Regions from separate parts of the Synechococcus sp. Lug-A genome, predicted to be linked through region 2. Evidence: riboswitches for the same ligand, from Rfam matches in the RefSeq annotation. Region 2 holds a riboswitch; each other region holds the start of a gene.

What was found. Region 2 has a riboswitch for cobalamin ahead of KBY86_RS00565 (HupE/UreJ family protein). Riboswitches for the same ligand answer to the same signal wherever they lie in the genome.
Region 1: it holds a riboswitch for cobalamin, as region 2 does, so the genes downstream of both, KBY86_RS03140 (HupE/UreJ family protein) here and KBY86_RS00565 (HupE/UreJ family protein) in region 2, are expected to answer to the same signal.
Region 3: it holds a riboswitch for cobalamin, as region 2 does, so the genes downstream of both, KBY86_RS03255 (HupE/UreJ family protein) here and KBY86_RS00565 (HupE/UreJ family protein) in region 2, are expected to answer to the same signal.

Annotation. Positions count from the first base shown of each region.
Region 1 is NZ_JAGQBN010000003.1:75,107-82,088, reverse strand. Features, by position in the region: gene KBY86_RS03165 (Fe2+-dependent dioxygenase) at 1-48, shown strand, start outside; gene KBY86_RS03160 (imelysin family protein) at 296-1,201, shown strand; gene KBY86_RS03155 (di-heme oxidoredictase family protein) at 1,201-2,478, shown strand; gene KBY86_RS15265 (DUF3721 domain-containing protein) at 2,475-2,678, shown strand; gene KBY86_RS03145 (hypothetical protein) at 2,689-3,042, opposite strand; gene KBY86_RS03140 (HupE/UreJ family protein) at 3,012-3,293, opposite strand; cobalamin riboswitch at 3,317-3,481, opposite strand; gene KBY86_RS03135 (hypothetical protein) at 3,501-4,052, opposite strand; gene KBY86_RS03130 (HupE/UreJ family protein) at 4,049-4,654, opposite strand; gene KBY86_RS03125 (hypothetical protein) at 4,711-5,136, opposite strand; gene KBY86_RS03120 (DUF3721 domain-containing protein) at 5,151-5,402, opposite strand; gene KBY86_RS03115 (MerR family transcriptional regulator) at 5,500-5,973, shown strand; gene KBY86_RS03110 (DUF4236 domain-containing protein) at 5,979-6,533, shown strand; gene KBY86_RS03105 (hypothetical protein) at 6,641-6,883, shown strand; gene KBY86_RS03100 (VOC family protein) at 6,941-6,982, shown strand, end outside.
Region 2 is NZ_JAGQBN010000001.1:110,110-117,091, forward strand. Features, by position in the region: gene purQ (phosphoribosylformylglycinamidine synthase subunit PurQ) at 1-229, opposite strand, end outside; gene purS (phosphoribosylformylglycinamidine synthase subunit PurS) at 226-498, opposite strand; gene KBY86_RS00555 (hypothetical protein) at 593-964, shown strand; gene cobW (cobalamin biosynthesis protein CobW) at 1,106-2,269, opposite strand; gene KBY86_RS00565 (HupE/UreJ family protein) at 2,271-2,876, opposite strand; cobalamin riboswitch at 2,967-3,123, opposite strand; gene KBY86_RS00570 (pentapeptide repeat-containing protein) at 3,117-3,647, opposite strand; gene upp (uracil phosphoribosyltransferase) at 3,699-4,367, shown strand; gene aroA (3-phosphoshikimate 1-carboxyvinyltransferase) at 4,467-5,804, shown strand; gene glmU (bifunctional UDP-N-acetylglucosamine diphosphorylase/glucosamine-1-phosphate N-acetyltransferase GlmU) at 5,866-6,982, shown strand, end outside.
Region 3 is NZ_JAGQBN010000003.1:94,819-101,800, forward strand. Features, by position in the region: gene KBY86_RS03235 (class I SAM-dependent DNA methyltransferase) at 1-1,279, opposite strand, end outside; gene KBY86_RS03240 (chaperone modulator CbpM) at 1,385-1,693, opposite strand; gene KBY86_RS03245 (DnaJ C-terminal domain-containing protein) at 1,686-2,738, opposite strand; gene KBY86_RS03250 (CobW family GTP-binding protein) at 2,981-4,291, shown strand; cobalamin riboswitch at 4,414-4,597, shown strand; gene KBY86_RS03255 (HupE/UreJ family protein) at 4,624-5,253, shown strand; gene KBY86_RS03260 (hypothetical protein) at 5,331-5,474, shown strand; gene KBY86_RS03265 (extracellular solute-binding protein) at 5,810-6,862, shown strand; gene KBY86_RS03270 (iron ABC transporter permease) at 6,924-6,982, shown strand, end outside.

The sequences.
Region 1 (6,982 bases), on a different contig from region 2:
TTGCTCACCCGCAGTTACACCAACCTGTTGCGAATGTGGGGTGAGTGAGTGGTGATGCCGGCAGCCTCTGAAGTGATTTGGCTCCCGGTACCAATGGTCACGCGATCAGGTGACGTCCTGGCAGAGACGTTGGAAACGACCGGTGGATATTGGCTCCACACGCCATGCAACAGCCGTGCCCCGAATCCGCCGTTGGAGTCAAGCCCTTGCATTCGGCCTGCCTCTGTGCCTGGGCCTGGCCCTCACCGGTTGTGGTACACCCAGCAGCACGGCCGCGCCCACGAACGAGACGGTGGTGACGACCTTCGTGGAGAAGGTGGTTCTGCCCAATTACACCCAGATGGTTGCGGACACCGGCGCCCTGCAGGCGGCCATCCGGCGCCTAACGGACCAGCCTTCCGACGCGCACCTTGAGGCGGCCCGGCAGGCCTGGCGCTCGGCGCGCCGGACCTGGGAGACCAGCGAAAGCTGGGTTTTCGGCCCCGCCGAAACCGAGGGCTTTGACGGCGCCTTGGATTCCTGGCCCGTGAACCGCAAGGACCTCGCTGCGGCTCTGGGAGGTGCCCCGTTCACACCTGAAACCTTCGCCGCCCTCAGCGACACCGCCAAGGGCTTCCACGGCATCGAATGGGTGATCTATGGCGGCCGCACCGGCGCACCACCCGACGCCGCCCTGCTCACACCCAACGAGCTGGCCTATCTGCGCCTGGCGGCCGACGACCTGCACCGCCAGGCCGAAGGACTCCTTGCCAGCTGGTCGGGGCCCCAGGGCTTCGGCGCGCGGATTAGCGCCCCCGCCGAAGCCGGCACGGCTGTGCAGGAGATGCTGCAGGGGGTGATCGGCCTGCTGCAGGAGGGGGGCGACGAGAAACTCGGCCAACCGCTGAAAACAAAAGATCCCCACACCCTGGAGAGCGCCGATAGCGGCAACACCCAGGAGGATCTGCTCGCCAATGTGCAGGGCGCCCGACAGGTGCTGTTGAGCACTGGTCTGCTGGAGCTGATCCGCAGCAAAGATGCGGAGCTGGGCCAACAGATCGACACACAGACGTCCCAGGCAGTGGATTTGGCCAAGGCCCTACCACACCCGATCAACGATCACCTCGACAACCCAGCCTCCCTGCAGGCGATGGAGGAGCTGATCAACCAGCTGCACAGCACCGCGAAGCTGGTGGAGCGATCGGTGCCCCTGTTGTCCTGATGGCCCGTCCCGACCGGAGTCTGAGGCGCCTCCTGCTGGCGGCCCTGGCCCTGGCAGTGGTGCTCGGGCTCGGCCTGCGGCAGGTGTGGGGAGCCGCCGATCCCCAGCTGGCCGCCGGTGCGATGACGGTAGCCAATCGCACCTCGGCCTCCTTTGAGCAACCGGCCGCCGGCCTCACCCCCGCGGAGCTGGAGCGCCACCAGGTGGCCGATGGGCTTTTCGATCGCACCCATGTGCCTCTGGAAGGTGCCCCTGGGGCGGGTCTGGGGCCCCGCTTCAATGCCGCCTCCTGTATTGCCTGCCATGTGCGCAACGGCAGGGGGCGGCCGCTGATGGGGGAATCCCTGGTGCGGGTGGCCCTGCGGGATGCGCGGCCCGTGCCGGGCATCGGCCACCAGGTGCGTGATCGGGCCGTGATGGGCGTCCAACCCGATGCCGCCGTGCAGGTGGAGTGGCAGGACCAGGCGGGCCTGCGGCGGCCTGTGGTTCGCCTTGAGGCGGAGGCCCCCATCGACCTTTCGACCCGCTCAGTGGCCCGTTCCCTGCGGGTGGCGCCTCCCCTGATCGGACTGGGGCTGCTGGAGGCGGTGCCGGAGGCCACGATCCTCGAGCACGCCGACCCCGACGACCGCGACGGCGACGGCATCTCCGGCCGGCCCCACTGGCTCAAGGGCGATGGCGTCCGGCGTCAGCTAGGACGCTTCGGTTGGAAGGCGCTCTCGGCCTCGGTGCGGGATCAGACCGCCGCCGCCTTCCTCAACGACATGGGCCTCACCAGCCCGGGGGACATCGGTGCGCGGGACCTGGAGCTCGTGACCTTCTACAGCCAGACCTTGGGGGCGCCCCGCACCGCCCAGCCGGCCTCCAGACCGGTGGTGCGTCGGGGGCAGGAGCTTTTTAGCGAGCTGCAGTGCGCCCGCTGCCACGTGCCGCAACTGGCCACGGCACGTTCCCCCCAGGCGGTGGCTCAGGTGATCAACGACCAGAGGATCTGGCCCTACACCGATCTGCTCCTCCATGACCTGGGCCCCGGCCTTGATGACGGGGTGTCGGAGCGGGGGGCGGCCGGGAGTGAGTGGCGCACGGCACCCCTTTGGGGGCTGGGGCTCACCCAACGGGTGAACGCCTCCGCGGGGTTCCTCCACGACGGCCGGGCTCGCACGATCGAAGAAGCGATCCTCTGGCATGGCGGCGAAGCGGCGGCCTCGAAGACCCGGTTCGAGCGGTTGCCGAAACAACGCCGAGAGGACCTGCTGGCCTGGTTGAGGCAGCTTTGAGTGCATCGTTTCCGCACCAAACAAGAGCGGCTGATCAGACCAAACCCTGGCGCTACCCCGAGCACCAGGGGGTCACTCCGAATCCATACACCTATCCCAGTAAGCAGGTGGCGCTCCAGAAGGCAAGGGAACTGGGCTGCGAGGGCGCCCATGCCATGGGGTCGCTGTGGATGCCTTGCCGTGAGCATCCACAGCCGTAACCCAGCGCCTTCAGCGCACCAGCAGCCCGATCGGTCCGAGCACCAGGAATCCGCCGAACAGGGCCAGCACCAGGTCCAGCTTGGCGGTCCAATGGGCCGGTAGGCGCCTGAGCACGAGATAGGTGCCGCCACTCACCACCAGCGAGTCGGCGAACGCCCCGAGCCACCAGCTGGCGGCCGAGAGATCTCCGGGCGCCTCCTGACCGTGGAGCATGGCGTGCACCGCCACGGCGGTGGCGATCAGGGCGCCGCAGAAGCCCAGGGCAGGCGCCTTGCAGGAGCGGTGGCTGCGCAGCACCAACACCGCCACGGCCGAAATCGCCAGGGCCGCGATCACCTCAGCGGCCGGCAGGGCACCGCCCATTGCCCCGAAGATGCCACCACCGATGGCGCCGGCCAGGGCCCAGAGCAGCAGCTGGCCAGAGATGTAGGAGGCGGCAGCCCCACCCCAATCAACAGCAGCAGGTGATCGGTGCCGAGCAGGGGATGGAGGAAACCGCTGGCGATGCCGCCGTGGGCGATGCCATGGGCCTGGGCGGGCTGATCCAGCAGCAACACCAGTGCTGAGGCCGCGCCAAACAGGGCCAGAGATCTGGCAGAAGCAGAAAGGGTCATGGTGGAATCCGGTCCGCGCCGGAGAAGAAGGGGCTGGGCACGGCGAGCGTTCTGACTGAGAGGGCCATGCCCCCCATCACAGCTGCGGGACAGCGCCGGACTCGGCTCAGGAGAACCCTGCACCCCACCGGACTTTCCTCGTTGCCTCCAGGGAGTGACCCACTGGAACCGTGATCTCCATTGTGGGTCCGGCTGGCTGCAGGGGCATCACTGTGGGTGACGGACCAGCCAACCGAACATCAGCAACGAGGCGGCGGTGATCCAGCTGCCGCCCACCCGCACAGCGATGGCCCGCCAGCGGGGATGGGGCGGAGCCAGCAGCTGGCCCAGAAGGGTGGTCAGGACGGCGATGGCGACGGTCTCCCCCAGCAGGGCCGCCAGAGCACCGGGGTGTCCGGCGAGCGCTGAACCCGCCACCAGGGCGAACCCAGTAGCCAGGAGGGCGACGGATGGCAACAGCACCCGCGCCCGCAGCCGCACCCCCAGGGCCACGAGCAAGCCGGTGGCTGCCACCACGGCCGTGCAGGCCACCGCCTGCAGCAGCTCAGCGGACAGGTGGAGGCCGATCAGGCCCCCCAGCAGCCAGGCGAGCGCCAGCAGCAACGGCAGACGATCCGTGCAGGGTCTGCCGGACTGCACCGCCAGCAGCACCAGGGCGATCACCAGCAGCAGCTCCGTGGGCTCCAGAAACAGCCGCGCCATGCCATCACCCCAGGGCCCGAAGCCGGTGGGGGTGAGATGGGCGAGGAGCGCGATCACGTGAGGGCCTGCTCGAGGAACAAGAGCCCGATCAGCGCTACGACCCCACCGGCTCCCTGCACAAAGCGCCGGCCACCGGGCCAGCGGCGCGTCTCGCCCAGCAGGATCCCCAGCAGGTGCAAAAGGCCGGTGGCGATCACAAACGCGAGGCTGTAGAGCAGGGCGTTGCTGCCGGCGGGCAGTTCAGCGCCATGGGCATGGCCGTGAAACACCGCAAAGGCGGAGACGATCAGCGCCGCCAGCCAGAACGGTGGTCTGAGCTCAAACAGCACCATCTGCCCCATCACCAGGCCCGAGACGGCGATGCCGATCTCCACCCCCGGAATCGGCACCCCGAGCAGCCCCAGCAGCCCCCCGAAGGCCATCACCAGCGGGAAGGCCACCGGCAGCACCCAAAGGGCCGGCGGGCCGAGCACTGCCCCCCAGAGACCCACGGCCACCATGGCCACGACGTGATCGAGACCCGAGATGGGATGAAGCAAGCCGGCCACGAAACCGCCGCCGGGGTGGCCATCGGCATGGGCCCAGGCAGCCGCCGGCGCCAGGGCCAGGGCCGCTGCAGCAGTGGGCAGCACTCTGAATTGCCAGTGGATGCGGTTCATCAGCTGCGAGCCAATGGGTTTCATCCTGGACCTGCGGACGAATCCCAAAAGATCCCTTACTCAGGGTGCTCGGCGCAGGGCATCCAGAGGGAGCCCATGGCATGGACGCCGCTGCAACCCAGTTGCCGCGCCCTCTCCAGAGCCTGCTCGCGGCTCGGGTAGGCCATCAGGTTCTGTGGCGTCTGGCCGGGGGAGCTGTGGTGGTGCTGATGCAGGGCACCGGCAGGAGCCCCCAGGCGCCGCGGGCCCATGCCTTCAAGACCTGCCCACCAGACCCCCATCACGTTCACTCCCGCCACCAGCACGCCCATTCCCACCACACAGGCGTTGAGCACACCCATCCCCACCACGCCAATGCTGATGACCCCCATCGGCACCACGCCGATGCTCACTACCCCCATCGGCACAATGCCGATCGAGATGATGCCCAGGGGCGCCAAACCGAAGGCGATCCGCTTGGGCTTGTCGCCGCACTGGGCCATGGGAGAGCCTGGTGTCAGTGGGAGGTCCCGGAGCCGTGGCCGTCACCGTGCTTGGCACAGGGCATCCACTGGTTCCCCATCTTGTGGGCGCCCGTGCAGTTGAAGTGGAGTTTGGCCGCCTTCTCCGCTTCTGCCTGGCTTGGGTAGAGGGCGGGCACGCCGCCCGTGCCAGTGGCTGGAGCAGCCAGGCCAGCGGCTGAGAGCAGGAGGTTGGCGCCGATCGCGGCTGCCGTCCGGGCTGCCCATGGACTGGAAAGGCTCGACATGGAACAGGGAGGGGCGGAGCGAGCGCAGGTATAGCTGCTGAACACCAAGCCTACCAAAAGCCTCCAGCAGAGCACACTTAGTGGAGAGTGGTGATTTGTGGGCTTCGACGCCTGCGGATGCCTAGGTTCGCAAGGCTCCATTGAATGGAGGGTTTTCGCCGTGGCCCGCCAGGGAACACTTTCATCGTCGCCTGATCCCAGCCTGCGCATCGGCGAGGTGGCCCGGCGCACGGGTCTACCGGTGAAGACAATCCGCTTCTACTGCGACGCGGGATTGCTCCAGCCGAAGGCTCGCTCGGAAGGCGGCTACAGGCTGTTTGATCAGGAGAATCTCGCTGAACTGGCGATCATTCGCGCCCTACGGGCGATGGATGTGTCGATTCCCGATTTGACGAAGATCCTGGAAGTTCGGCGTTCCGGTGTCTGCAACTGCTCCGCTCTGAAGCACAGCATTACGGCCCAGATGGACTCCATCAGCCTGCGCATCGACGAGCTGGCCGCCATGAAGGATGAGCTGGCTCGTCTGCTGAACAGCTGGCAGGACTGCGGTGGCTCCAAGGCCGACGACTGATTGCCATGGGGTTCCGTTTCCGCCGCTCCGCGCGCCTGGGTCCGCTGAGGTTCAACTTCTCCAGGGGGGGACTGAGCTCGATCTCCGTTGGCGGGCGGGGGGCTTCCTTCAACATCCCGGTGAACCGCAACGGTGGGCCCCGCACCACGGTGGGGCTGCCGGGCACCGGCCTGAGCTGGAGCGTGGATCACAAACCGGATCGCCCCGCCGCGGTCCCGGCCGGCCCTGCGGCGCGCCTGCCCAACAGCCGCCGGTTGCGGCGGGGCCAGCTCGATGCTCTCAAGCACTCGCTGCTGGGAGTGCTCCGCCAGGACCTGTTTGCTGCCGGCTCCGCAGGCGAGGAGCTGTGGGAGCAGGGCCTGTTGAGCCGTCTCCTCGCCGATGCCTCGATCGGTGCGCGAACCAATGGCCTGTTGGCGCTGATCGAAACCCCGGAGGCGATGGAGGCCTACGTGTTGCGGGCCCAGGGCCAGGACGATGCGAAACGCCGAGCCCAGCGCTGCATCACGGCCGTACAGGAGGCCACAAGGCTTGCCGCTGGACGGGGTTGGCTCGCTTGAGACGGCTAGGGCAGGTGCCCGCAAGGCCGGTTCCCCGTATCGGCACGCACCCGCCTGAACCGTTCGGCAGGCCAAGGATGGAGCCGGAAAGAAGGAGATACCCCCGCATGCGTGAGGTCGTGTTCCTCGTTCTGGCTGAACGCCCCGGCCACCTGGAAGTCCAGGCCGAAACCCTGCCCATCCGCATCACCGCCCCGACTCTGGAGGAGCTGCAGCACCAGGCCCGAGAGGCCCTTATTGAGCACCTGGGGCCGGCCCACTGCACGGTTCGGGTGCGCGTGCGCCGCGGCCCCACTGCTGCCGTCAGCAGCATCCGTCCGGTGGTCCGCCCTGGAGCTCTCTGCTGCTGATCTGGGATTCCCGAGCCAGAGGCCACCGCCATCACCGGCTCGATCACCAGCTCACTCGTGCTGGCCGCCGACGATCCCGCCGCCCTGGCGCGGTTTTAT
Region 2 (6,982 bases):
CCGCGAAGCTGGCCAGTTCGCTCAACAGCGGCGAGACATGGGCAATGGCGCCGCAACGGAGATAGTCGCCATAGCTGAACCCGCCGGGCAGCACCACCGCATCGATGCCCTCCAGGCTCGACTCCTCGTGCCAGAGGAAGCGGGTGGGAATGCCGAGGCATCCTTCCGCCGCCCAGCGCACATCCCGATCGCAGTTCGAACCGGGAAACACCACCACTCCGATCGTCATGACCCGGCGCCCTCCACGGGCTTGAGCTGCTCGAGGCACCAGTTCTCGATCACCGGATTGGCCAGCAGGCGATCGCTGAGCCGCTCGATCGTGCTGCGCGCGGCGTCGAGATCCGGCGCATCGAGTTCCACCTCCATCGCCTTGCCAATGCGCAGACGCGTGATGCCATCGACGCCGAGCCGCTGGGCGGCGGCTCTGGTGGCTTCTCCTGCCGGATCGAGAACCGATGGTCTCAGGGAGACCAGCACACGGGCTTGAAAGCGGGGCACCGGCAGGGATGTCGTTTGTTAAATCTTGGCAGCTTGCCTCCCCCTCGGGACCAGCGCCGAAGCATGGTCAAAACAGAGGTGGGCGTTGGAAGCGATGCAAGCGACAGGCGCCAGCCAACCCTGCCTGGGAGCCCGGCTGGCCCGGGCGGGGATGGTGGCGGTGTTGATCGCGATGGCAGGCACCGCTCTGCTTGCTCCGGCCCTGGCACAGGTGCAGCGGGTGCCCCTGCGCTGCCGGCTGGCCGATGGCCCCTGGCTTCCCTGCGTGATGACGGTGGAAGCGGTGGGTGAGCGCTGGAGGTTGCGCTTCGACAACACACAGCTGAGCTTCCGCCACGATGGCAAGGGTGTGGTGGAGATGCAGCGACCAGCCGGCAGCTGGGAGACGGTGAAGGCCCGCTGGAGCGAGGATCAGGCCCTCTGCTGGGACGGCATCTGTGCCCAGGGGGACATCCCCCTGGACTGAACCGACCATCGGATTTAGTCGGCTGGAAGATTTGGTCGGCTGGAAGTGGATGGCACACCTGGGAAGGCTGTGAATGGATCACAGACAAGCCGCCATCGAATGGATCGCAGGCAGGCCGCCTGAGCTTGGCTGCGAGCCTGCTCAGGCGGCCTGCCTGCGTCGGGTGCCTTCGATCGCCTGCAGCAGCAAGCTGCGCTCGACACGCAGCCCGAGCGCCACCAGCTCAAGCCGACCCTCGTGGGGGCTGCCAGGGGAGCCAATCTCCCTGGGTGCGGGGGCTATCGGGCCTGCGGGGGCTGCCCTCTGTGCGTCGTGGTCCTCGTACCAGCAATCGAGCCGCGGACCAACCGCCTGGATCTGCAGAGGCCGTCGTTTGCCGGGCTGAATCAGCCAGCCCTTGAGGCGCAGCAGGGCCTGGTGCTGGATCTGCTCCAGGAGCGTGGCTTCAAGGGCCTCACGATCGAAGGAGCCAGCGAGCTGAATCGCCACCGATTGCATGGGCACGTGGGTGTGGTCGTGATGCTCGTGGTCGTGATGACCGTGATCGTGGTCGTGATGGTGGTCGTGGGAGGCCTCGCCATGGGGGCCAGGAGCCGGCGCGACGGCTGGGCGATCCAGGCCCAGCAGCAGCTCGGGCGGCACCTGACCGCGCTGCATTGGCAACACCTGGGCGCCGGGGCGGCAGGAGGCCTGAAGGCGCCCGCGCACCCGGTCCAGCTCTGCAGGCGTGAGGCGGTCGCCGCGGCTCACCAGCACCAGATCAGCCGCCCGCAACTGGTCCTCGAACAACTCCTCCAGGTCGGAGAGATGATCAAGGCTGGGGTCGGCAGCCCGCTGCCGCTCAAGCGCGGCGGGGTCGGCCACCACACTGCCGCCGGCCAGCGCTTCACCATCCACCACCGTCACCACGCCGTTGACGCGGGTGCGGGTGCGGATGTCGGGCCACTTGAAGGCCTGCACCAGGGGCTCGGGCAGCGCCAGGCCGCTGGTTTCCACCACGATGCCGTCAAGACGATCAGCGGACGCCAGCAGCTTCTGCATCGTCGGCAGAAAATCGTCCTGGACGGTGCAGCAGAGGCAGCCATTGGCGAGCTCCACCAGCCGGCCATCGAGCTCCTCCTCCGGGCAGAAGCCGCAGCTGCGCAGCAGGTCACCGTCGATGCCGACTTCGCCGAATTCATTCACCAGCACCGCCAGGCGCAGACCGCTGGTGGTGAGCAGATGGCGCAGCAAGGTGGTTTTGCCCGCGCCGAGGAAGCCCGTCACCACGGTGACGGGGAGACGCCGTTGCATGGAGGCTGTCATCTCAGGGCACCAACGCGGACCAGGCGAACGTGGAGCCCACGCCGATCAGCACGCCGGCCGCCAGCATCAACCGCGCCGGAGCGAGGCCCGCGCGCCAGCGCTGCACCAACGTGAGCGCCAGCCACAGCAGGGCGCCCTGGCTGATCAGCAGGCCCAGCAGATACCAAACCACGGAGGCGGGCTGCCAGCCGCTCACGGCATCACTGAGCACATAGCCGTGCAGGGCGAAAGCGGGCAGCAGGGTCCAGACAGGCAACCGTTGGATCACCACCAGCCCCACCACCACCAGCGACAACGCCACCAGCGCTTCGGCGCCAGGCAGGGCGGGCAGCAGCAGGCCAAGGCCGGTGGCCGTAAGCCCCACGGCAAGCAGAGCGAGCACCCAGCGCAGGCGCTGCACCAGGCCCACCAGGCCGAGCGCCAGCAGAAACAGCAGGTGATCCGGACCCAGCAGCGGATGACCGATGCCGCTGAGCAGACCCGCCAGCGGGCCCTCCTTCAGGGCGAAGGTTTCCATCAGGTGGTGGGCAGCTGCGGGGGTGGCCAGCAGTGGCACGAGCAGCAGCGGCACGACCAGGAGTGGCGCGAGCTGCAGGGCGCCAGACAACAGCAGAGGGCTGGCTGGCTGGGCCGCACGACGGCCTGGGCCAGCAGCCCGGGGTTGAAGAAACATGGCTCGACCGGTCCTCGCCGGAACTGGATGGGTTGAAACGCCGGCGGGTGTTCTGACTGGCCCTGCCACGAGGACTCGCGGAACAGGCTTCACAGTTGCGGGACAGCGCCGGAATTGCACCGGACTTTCCCCCTTGCCTCCAAGGGATGGATCCCCTGGAACCGGCGAGCCAATCTACCGGCAGCCGAGGCTTTCAACCGTGCTGACGCCGGTGCGGGGATTGACGCCTGCGGCCCTGGCGCAGAGGGCTTTCTGCTGGGTCAGATCGAGCACGGCGTCGCTGAAATCGGCCCCCTCGATCGTGGCCCCGGTGAAGCGGCTCTGCATGAGCATGGCGTTGCGGAGCACCGCACCGCTGAGGTCGGCGTTGTCGAAGCGGGTGGCGAAGGCCACGGCGTCTTCGAGGTCGGCGCCGCTGAGATTGCTGCCCTGCAGATCGCTGGAATTGAACACGGCACCGCGCAGGTTGGTGTCACTGAGGTCGAAGCCCTGCATCGACGCCTTCAGAAACTCCTGCTGCTGCAGGTTGCGGCCATGCATAGCGGGCTGCAGATCCTTCAGCGCCCGCTGGCCGCGCAGCTCCGGTGCCGTGATCGCCAGGGCCGGCGCCAGGGGGCCCACCAGACCCAGCCAGGCGACCGTGACCACCAGCAGGGCAAGCAGGGAGCTGAGCCAACCGGGGCGAGTGAAGGGGGGCAAGAACACACGTACCGTGGGCCCTCAAGTTATGGCAGCCACGGCCGCGGCGCGATCGACATGAGCATGTCCCTGCGGGTGGTGGTGCCGCCCCATCCCCTGATCGGTCACTGGTTGACCCTGCTGCGTGATCAGGACACGCCCCCCTCTCTGTTCGGCACCGCCATGGCCGAGCTGGGCCGCTGGCTCACCTATGAAGCCGTGCGCGACTGGCTGCCCCATCAGCGGGTGACGGTGCAGACACCGCTGGCCAGCACCGAAGGCAGCGTGGTGGACGGCAGCGTGCCCCTGCTGGCGGTGCCGATCCTGCGGGCGGGCCTGGGGCTGTGGCAGGGGGCCCAGGCCGTGCTGCCCACGGCCCGGGTCGCCCACGTCGGCCTGCGCCGCAATGAAGCTGATGCCAGGGCCTCCTGGTACTACGACGCGCTGCCCGAAACAATCGGCCCCCAGGTGGGGGTGCTGGTGTTCGATCCGATGGTGGCCACCGCCGGCAGCCTGGTGCAGGTGCTGGAACGGCTCGAGAGCAAAGGGGTGAGCGGTGACCGGCTGCGGGTGATCACGGCCCTGGCGGCCCGGCCCGGGCTCAACACCCTGGGGCAGCGCTTCCCCCACCTCACCCTCTACACCGCCTGCATCGACGCTGACCTGGATGCCGACTTCCGCATCGTCCCGGGCCTCGGCGATGCCGGTGATCGTCTGTTCGGCACCCCGGCGGCGGCCATTCCCTGATGCCTGCAGCAGGCGCGGCTCCAGCCCTCCTCTGTCGTGCTCGGCCAGACCGTGGCGCCCAGGCCCAGACCTAGGCTCACGGGCCATTGCTCCCCTGGCATGGGACTGGCTGTCGCCGCTTCACCGCCCCCGGCCCGTGCCCTCGGGCAGGAAGGTTCGCGTTCGTTGAGCGGCACCGTGCAGGTGCCGGGCGATAAGTCGATCTCCCACCGCGCGCTGCTGTTCGGGGCAATCGCCACCGGCGAAACCCGCATCGATGGCCTGCTGCCTGCGGAGGATCCGCTCAGCACCGCCGCCTGCCTGCGCGCCATGGGGGTGACCATCAGCCCGATCGCGGCAGGGCAGCCGGTGATCGTGCAGGGGGTGGGCCTCGAAGGCCTGCGGGAACCCGACGACGTGCTGGATTGCGGCAATTCCGGCACCACCATGCGGCTGATCATGGGGCTGCTGGCGGGACGCAGCGGCTGCCACTTCGTGCTGAACGGCGATGCGTCCCTGCGCCAGCGGCCGATGGGAAGGGTGGCCGAACCGCTGGCCGCCATGGGCGCCCAGATCCGCGGCCGCGCCGGCGGCAAGCTGGCGCCGCTCTCGATCCAGGGAAGCGCGCTGCATGGGGCCTTGCTGGGCACCCCGATCGCCTCGGCCCAGGTGAAGTCGGCGATCCTGCTGGCGGGTCTCACCGCCACCGGTCCCACCAGCGTGATCGAACCGGCCCGCTCCCGCGATCACAGCGAGCGGATGCTGCGTGGCTTCGGCGCCGACATCGAGATCGGCGGCGACTCCGGCCGGCACGTGCGGCTGACGCCGGGCCGGGAGCTGGTGGGGCAGCCGGTGGAAGTGCCGGGCGACATCAGCTCGGCGGCCTTCTGGCTGGTGGCCGGGGCGATCACCCCAGGCGCCGACCTGACCGTGCGCAACGTGGGCCTCAACCCCACCCGCACGGGGGTGCTGGAGGTGCTCGAAGCCATGGGCGCCCGCATCGAGCGGCTGGAGCAGCGCCTGGTGGCGGGCGAGCCGGTGGGGGATCTGCGGGTGCGCTATGGGCCGTTGCAGGCCTTTGACATCGGCGGCGAGCTGATTCCGCGCCTGGTGGATGAAATCCCTGTGCTGGTGGTGGCCGCCTGCCGGGCCGAGGGCACCAGCCGGATCCGGGAAGCAGCTGAGCTGCGCGTCAAGGAAACCGATCGGCTCGCCGTGATGTGCCGCCAGCTGGGCGCGATGGGGGCACGGCTGGTGGAGCACCCCGACGGGCTCGACATCACCGGAGGGGTGGAGCTGCACGGCGCCGAGGTGGACAGCGAAACCGACCACCGGGTGGCGATGAGCCTGGCGGTGGCGGCCCAGGTGGCCATCGGTCCCACGCGGCTGCACCGCAGCGAAGCTGCGGCGGTGTCGTACCCCGGCTTCTGGGACGATCTGGCACGTCTGCAGGCCTGAAGCCCACCGGCGAAAGGGCAGCGGGGCGCCGGATAGATTCCCGCCAATTGCCGCCCCCCGCATGCTTGCCGTTGCCGTTCTGGCCGCCGGGAAGGGAACCCGCATGCGCAGCGACCTTCCCAAGGTGCTGCAGCCGCTGGCCGGTGCCACGCTGGTGGAGCGGGTGCTCCGCTGCTGCGACAGCCTCGAACCCGATCGGCGCCTGCTGATCGTGGGGCACCAGGCCGAGCGTGTGGAGGCGTCGCTGGCGGCCCACCACGGGCTGGAGTTCGTGCTGCAGCAGCCGCAGAACGGCACCGGCCATGCCGTGCAGCAGCTGCTGGAGCCGCTGCAGGGCTTCACGGGTGATCTGCTGGTGCTCAATGGAGACGTGCCGCTGCTGCGTCCGCAAACGCTGCGCCAGCTGCTCGACAGCCACCGGCGCGGTGGCGCCGCCGTGACCCTGCTGACAGCCCGGCTGGAGGATCCGAGCGGCTACGGCCGGGTGTTCGCGGACGAGGATGCACAGGTGAGCGCGATCGTGGAACACCGCGACTGCAATGCCGCCCAGCGGGACAACCCGCTCGTGAACGCCGGCATCTACTGCTTCGACTGGAGCCGCCTGGCGGCGGTGCTGCCCCAGCTCTCCAGCGACAACGACCAGGGCGAGCTCTACCTGACCGACACCGTGGCCCTGCTCGGCTCCGCCCAGCACCTGGAGGTGGAGGACAGCGCCGAGACCAACGGCATCAACGACCGCCTGCAGCTGGCCCAGTGCGAGCAGGTGCTGCAGGAGCGGCTGCGGCGGCACTGGATGGTGGAGGGTGTCACCTTCATCGATCCGGCCAGCTGCACGCTCAGCGACGCCACCCGCTTCGGGCGCGACGTGGTGGTGGAGCCTCAGACCCACCTGCGCGGCGCCTGCCGGATCGGCGATGGCTGCCGGCTCGGGCCAGGCTCCCTGCTGGAGAACGCCACACTCGGCAACGGAGTGGAGGTGCTGCTTTCGGTGGTACGCGAGGCCAGCGTCGCTGATGGCTGCGCCATCGGGCCCTACGCCCAGCTGCGGCCCGGTACCGAGTTGGCGGCGGGCTGCCGGGTGGGGAACTTCGTGGAGATCAAGCAGAGCAGGCTGGGCGCCGGCTGCAAAGTGAACCACCTCAGCTACATCGGCGATGCGGAGCTGGGCGAGAACGTGA
Region 3 (6,982 bases), on a different contig from region 2:
TGAGCAGCTGCAGGAACAGCGCCATGAACAGCAGCTCGGTTTTCTTGGTTTTCACCACCCGCTGCAATCGGGCGCTGGTGCTTTCGATGTCCAACGATCCCGCGAAGGGCGGATTGGCCAGGATCAACGAGTAGCGGTTTTCTTCGTCGGCGGTGTCCTCCGAGAGCGAGTCGCGGTAGCGCACATCGGGGTTCTCCACCCCGTGCAGCAGCATGTTCATCGCACCGATGCGCAGCATCGTGTTGTCGAAATCAAAGCCATGGAACAGGCCATGGTTGAAGTGCTCGCGCAACTGCGCATCACTGAACAGATCCGGGTTGTGCTCCCTGAGGTATTCGCCCACCGCCACCGGAAAGCCGCAGGTGCCGCAGGCCGGATCGGCCATCACATCGGTGGGCACCGGCTCGGTCATCGCCACCATCAGCTCGATGATGTGGCGCGGCGTGCGGAACTGGCCGTTGGTGCCGGCAGTGGCCAGCTTGCCGAGCATGTATTCGTAGATGTCGCCCTTGGTGTCGCGGTCGGCCATCGGCACCGCGTCGAGCAGATCCACCACCTTGGCCAGCAGCGCCGGCGTGGGAATCGTGAAGCGTGCATCCTTCATGTGGCCGGCATAGGCCGAGCCATCACCGCCGAGTTCGCGCAGGAACGGGAACAGGCTTTCGCCCACCAGCGCAAACATCTCAGCGGCGGCCAGATGCTTGAAGCGGCTCCAGCGCAATTGTTCGTAGGGGCGCTTGTGGACATCAGCGCCCTCCGGGAACAGGCGCCGCGCCATCGGTTGACCGGTGCGCTGGGCCTTGCGCTCCTCCAGGGTTTCGAGCTCATCGAGCCGCCGGATGAACAGCAGGTAGGTGAGCTGCTCCAGCACCTCCAGCGGGTTGGCGATGCCGCCACTCCAGAAGGCATTCCAGATGCCGTCGATCTGGGTGCGCAGCTCACCGGTGAGCACCGAGGCGGCGGTGGTGCCGGGGGCGATCGAGGGTTGGGCGGCGGCGACGCCATTGCCGTTGCGGCGGCTGCGGCCGTTGCTTGATGCGGCAGCAGCTTTGGGCGGTGGTTCCACCCCGGCCAGGCGCAACCCGCCGCCGGGCCCCTTCACCTTCACCGCAGCCCCCATGGCCACCAGATGATCCTTGGCGGCATCGAACTCCTCGGCGGTGAAGGGGTCATCGGCTTCCTCAAGCAGCGCTGCCTTGAGCTCGTCATTGCTCAGCCTGCGTCCGTCTTCCGGCAGCAGTGGCACCATCGCATCGACAAGATCGGCTCGAACGGGCATCGGGGCGAAAAGCTCAACGCTGCAAAGGCTCAGGCCAGTGTGGGCCTGCTCGGTCATTGGTGGCAGGGTTTTCGTGCGAACAACGCCCGGGCCTCACGTCACCCCTCACCGCGGCAGCTGGCACTCCAGTTCCCGCAGCCGCGCTTCCAGGGCCTCGATGCGTTCGAGGTAGGTGAGGGCCAGGGCCATGCCGGGCACGTTGAGGCCGAAGTCGTCGCGCAGGCGGGCGGCGCGGCGGGCCAGCGTCAGGGTGCGGGCGTGGAAGCACAAGGAGGTGCCAGTGCCGGTGAGCTGGAACACACCGAACTGGATCAGTTCGCTCACCTCTTCATGGGCCAGGCCCGAGGCCGCCAGCAACTCCTCGAGTGCCAGCGGGCTGTCGTCGTCGGCGGGAATCAGCGGATCGTCAGCCATGGGTGGCGGCTCCTTCGAACGATGGACGGGGGTTGAACGCGGAGGCTTCGGCCAGCTCGCGGTAGAGCTCCCGTTCGCGATCGCCGATCTGCTCCGGCATCACGATCTGGATCACACCGTAAAGATCACCGGCGCCCTCCTTGCGCCGTGGCAGGCCCTTGCCCGCCAGCCGCAGCTTCTGGCCGTTGCGCATGCCCGGCCGCACGGTCACCCGCGCCGTGCCATCGAGCGTGGGCAGATCGATCTCAGCACCCAGTGCTGCCTCCCAGGGGGCGATCGGCAGCTCCAGGTAGAGGTCGTGGCCCACGGGGCGAAAACGGGGGTGGGGCTTGAGCCGGATCTCCAGGAACAGATCACCCGCCGGGCCGCCACCGTGGCCGGGGCCGCCACGGCCGGGCACCCGCAGGCGCTCGCCATCAGCCACCCCGCGTGGCACCCGGATCGTGCCGGAGCGGGGCTCCCGCGCCATGCCGCCGTCGGCGCCGCGGCTGGGGACGCTGAGGGTGAACGCCACCTCGCTCCCCTTGGCCGCCTGCTCCAGCGTCAGCTCGGCGGTCACCTCCAGGTCCTGGCCGCGAACCGGAAAGCCTCCCGCCTGTTGGCCGAAGCCGCCGCCGCCGGGAAAACCGGTGGCGCCGCCAAAACCACCCGCGCCACCAAAACCGCCCCCGCCACCAAAACCGCCCCCGCCGCCAGGGACGCCGAAGCCCATCTGCTCGAACAGATCGGCCAGATCCACCTCCTGAGCGGCCTGCCCGCTGCCTGGCCGGCCGCCCTGCCGCCGGAAGCGGCTCTCCCAGTCGGGTGGCGGACTGAACTCCTCCCCGCTGCGGTGGCGGCCCAGGTCGTCATAGGCCTTGCGCCGCTTGGGATCGGAGAGGGTCTGGTAGGCCTCGCTGATCTCCTTGAAGCGCTCCTCGGCACCGGGCTCCTTGGCCACGTCCGGGTGGGTGCGACGGGCCAGCCGCCGGTAGGCCTTCTTGATCGCGTCGCCATCGGCGTCGCGCTCCAGCTCCAAGGCGGCGTAGTAGTCCTTGAACTTCATCGTCGCCGGGCCTCCGAACAGAGCTGCGCCTGGAGGGTGGCCGCCTGCGGGGGCGACCCGCACGGGGCTCCCCCCAACCCTGCCACGCCCGTCCGTGATCGCGCCGTGCCAGGTGCAGCAGCGGCAACGTCCTGGCCGCGGCCGGGCCGCTTGTCCGCCTGCTTCCGGCCTCCCGCGCCAGCCAGCTCGCTGTGGCCAGGCGCCAGACTGGGTGGATCAGCTCCGCCCTGGCCGCCCTTTCCATGACCAGCACCGCCACCGATCTCCGCGCCGACGGCCCTGCGACGGTGCCCATCCCCGCCATGGCGGAGGCCGGCATCATCAGCCTGCCGGTGACGATCCTCACCGGCTTTCTCGGCGCCGGCAAAACCACCCTGCTCAACCACATCCTCAGCAATCAGGACGGCATCAAGACCGCCGTGCTGGTGAATGAGTTCGGTGAGATCGGCATCGACAACGACCTGATCATCGCCACCGGCGAGGACATGGTGGAGCTGAGCAACGGCTGCATCTGCTGCTCGATCAACGGCGAGCTGCTGGAGGCGGTGGAACGCATCCTTGATCGTCCCGATCCGGTCGACTACTTGGTGGTGGAAACCACCGGCCTGGCGGATCCGCTGCCGGTGGCGATGACCTTCCTCGGCAGCGAACTGCGCGACACCACCCGGCTCGATTCGATCATCACCTTGATCGATGCGGAGAACTTCGACGACTCCACCATGGCGAGCGAAGTGGGGCGCGCCCAGGTGATCTACGGCGACATCCTGCTGCTCAACAAGACCGATCTGGTGGCGGAGGAGCGGCTGGTGGAGGTGGAGTCGCGCCTGCGCGAACTCAAGAAAGACGCCCGCATCCTGCGCTCGGTGAGCGGGCAGGTGCCCTTGCCGCTGCTGCTGAGCGTGGGGCTGTTCGAGTCCGATCGGGTGGTGGCGGAACAGGTCGGCGGTCCCCAGGCGCACAGCCACGACCACGGCCATGACCACGCTCACGATCACGGCCACCACCACGGCGACCCTCACGCCCACGGCCACGACCATGGCCCAAGTGCCGGCGCGGCCGAGGGTGCCGCCGCAACCCACGCCGCTGCCGCTGACCACACTGCCGCTGACCACAGCGCCTGCGACCACGACCATGGCCAGTGCGTGCATGACCACGGCCACGATCACGGCAGCCACGGCCACGGCCATGACCACAGCCACGATCATGCCCATGGCGACGGCGTCCATGCCGCCGACCATCTGGCGATCGAAGGCTTCACCTCGCTCTCCTTCGCTGCCGAGGGACCCTTCTCGTTGCGCAAGTTTCAGAACTTCCTCGACAACCAGATGCCGGCTGGGGTGTTCCGGGCCAAGGGAATCCTCTGGTTCAGCGAAAGCGAGCGGCGCCATGTGTTCCACCTGGCGGGCAAGCGCTTCTCGATCGACGACACCGATTGGAAAGGACCGCGCAAGAACCAGCTGGTGCTGATTGGCAAGGAGCTCGATCACGACAAGCTGCGCCGTCAGCTGCGGGCCTGTGTCGCCAGCGGCGCGGCCGGCAAGGGGTTTTCCTGAACCTGGCCCGCTTGCCCGGCTGCGTCCTCTGCTCGCGGCCCGGCATCCCGCCCGCTCCTGGCGCTGCATCCAGGCCCTGCATCCAAAGGTTGCCGTTGAACCCCGGGGCGGCGGGGCTGGCTTCATACTGACCCCGCAGCGGTTTGCCGGTGCGCACCCCGGTGAGGCAACGAGGAAAGTCCGGTGTCAGCAACACGTCCCCTCCGAAGGCGTGGTCGCCAGTCCGGCGCTGTCCCGCAGCTGTGATGGGCCCCTTCCACAGGCGTGCCCTCAGCCAGAACGCTCGCCCCTGCTCCTCCCCCTTCAATCCCCGGCGCGGACCGGAGTTCACCATGCCCTTCGCTTCCCTCAAGTCCTCGTCAGGCCGTGATCTGGCCCTGGCCGGCTGCGCCGGTCTTGGCCTCAGCCTGCTGGGCGCCCTGCCCGCCAGCGCCCACGGTGTGGCGGGCGCCGGCCTCGCGGGTGGCTTCAGCCATCCCCTCACCGGCCTCGACCACCTCTTCCTGCTGGTGGGTGTGGGCGCGGCCTCGTCCTTCGTGAGCGCCCAGCTCCTGCTGTTCGCCCTGGCCGGTGCCGTGATCGGTGCGTTCTTCGGTGTCAGCGGCGGCGGCCTGCCCGTGGCTGAGCTGCTGGCGGCACTGGCGGTTTCAGGTCTGGGTGTGCTGATCCTGATGAGCCGCCGCTCTGGCCACCCTCCTTCCATTCCTGCGGCCGGCACCGTGGTGACGGTGGCGGTGGCGATCCACGCGATGCTGCACGGCCATGAAGCCAGCGGTGCCAGCAGCTGGTGGGCGGGAGCCCTGCTGGCCTCCGGCCTCACCGTGGGGGTCACGTTCCTGTTGCTGCGCCGGCTCGGCACCGCCTGGACCGTGCGTCTTGCCGTTCTGCTCACCGTGGTGGGTGCGCTGCTGGCCCTGGGGCCGATCGGTCTGCTCGCCGGCGCCGGCGCCGGCGCCGCCTGAGCTGAGCACCAATCGCAGTCATCGACACAGTCCGCTCTCAGGTTCTGGCTAACGTTGCCGCAGTCCGGTTGGGTGTCATGGTCGAACTTCTGCTTTTCACCGGAGTCGTGGCGCTGTTCGGCCTGGCCTTCTGGCTCACCACCGACTCCGATGACGACAATCCCGGCGGCGGTCTGATGCAGCCGGCTCTGGTGCCGGTCCGGGTCCGGCCCAACCGCTGAACGATTCCATTGATCTCGTCCGAAGCGATCGTCAGCCCTGCTGATGGTCGCTTTTTCTTTGGGTTCCCGTGCCGTACCGGGGAATCTGTCCCTCGGGCCACTGGAAAGGGCGCAGCCCGCTCCTCATGCACCAGCCACCACAGCCGAGCAGCCTGGGCGTTTCGAGCAGCCTCGGCGGTTCTCGTTCCTGGGTGTTTCCCCCATCCACTGATCCCACGGTCTTTCTTCCGGTCACATTTGTTACTTCGGGTCGCACCCTTTCGGCGTGGGCGGACTGACCCTGATCCTTACGCTCCAGAAGTTGCATTCGCGCCATAGGGCGCTCCATCTCCTGGATGAAACGGATCTCTACCGCCACCCTGAAGCTGGCTGGTGCCGGCTTGACGGTTGTTTCGATCGCCACCGCCGTGGGTGCCGGCCTGGCCCAACAGGCACCCAATCGCCAACCCGTTGAAATCGGTGTGTACTCGGGCCGTCACTACAACACGGACAAAGAGCTGTACCGCCAGTTCACGGCCCGCACGGGCATCAAGGTGAACGTGCTGGAGTCCAAGGACGACGCCATCATCGAGCGCCTCAAGAGTGAAGGGCGCAACAGCCCTGCCGATGTGCTGGTGCTGGTCGATGCCGCCCGCCTCGACATCGCCACCGATCAGGGCCTGTTCCAGCCCGCCCGCTCTGCCGCCTTGCAGCGCGACGTGCCTGCCAACCTGCGCGATTCCCAGGGCCGCTGGTACGGCCTCACCCGCCGGGTGCGCGCTGTGGTGGTCAACCCGAAGCTGGTGAATCCCGCCACGATTCGCACCTACGCCGATCTGGCCAATCCAGCCCTCAAAGGCAAGCTCTGCCTGCGGGAACGCAAGAGCCCCTACAACCAATCGCTGGTGGCCAGCCAGATGATCCTGCGCGGCGATGCCACCACCCGCAACTGGGTGCGCGGCATGGTGGCCAACGTCAAGCAGCCGTTCTTCACCTCCGACACCCCCCTGGCACGTGCTGTTGCCCGGGGTGAATGTGCGGTCGGCGTGGTGAATTCCTACTACGTGGCCCGCATGCTCTCAGGTGCGGGCGGTGCCGAAGACAAGCGTCTGGCCCAACAGGTGAAGATCGTCTACGTGAACCCCTCCCACGTCAACATCAGCGGTGCTGGCGTCACGCGTTATTCCAAGAACCCCCAGGCTGCGCTCAGGCTGATTGAATTCCTGGCCTCCCCCACCGGTGGCCGCGGCTACGCCGAAGCCAACAACGAGTACCCGCTCAAGGGCGTGGGTAATAATCCCTACCTCAAGGGCTTCGGTACCTTCAGAGCGGATGGCGTCTCCGTTGAGCAAATCGGCTCTCGCACCAGGGCCGCCACCCAGATGATGGAAGCCAACGGCTGGAAGTAGGAACCGAATGGCGGCACTGGCAACAGCCGAACGCGCAACAGCTGGGAAGGGGGCGCCGCCGATGCGGCGCGCCTCCCTCACCACCGCAGTCGTGCTGGTCTCAGCCCTGGCCCTGGTGCC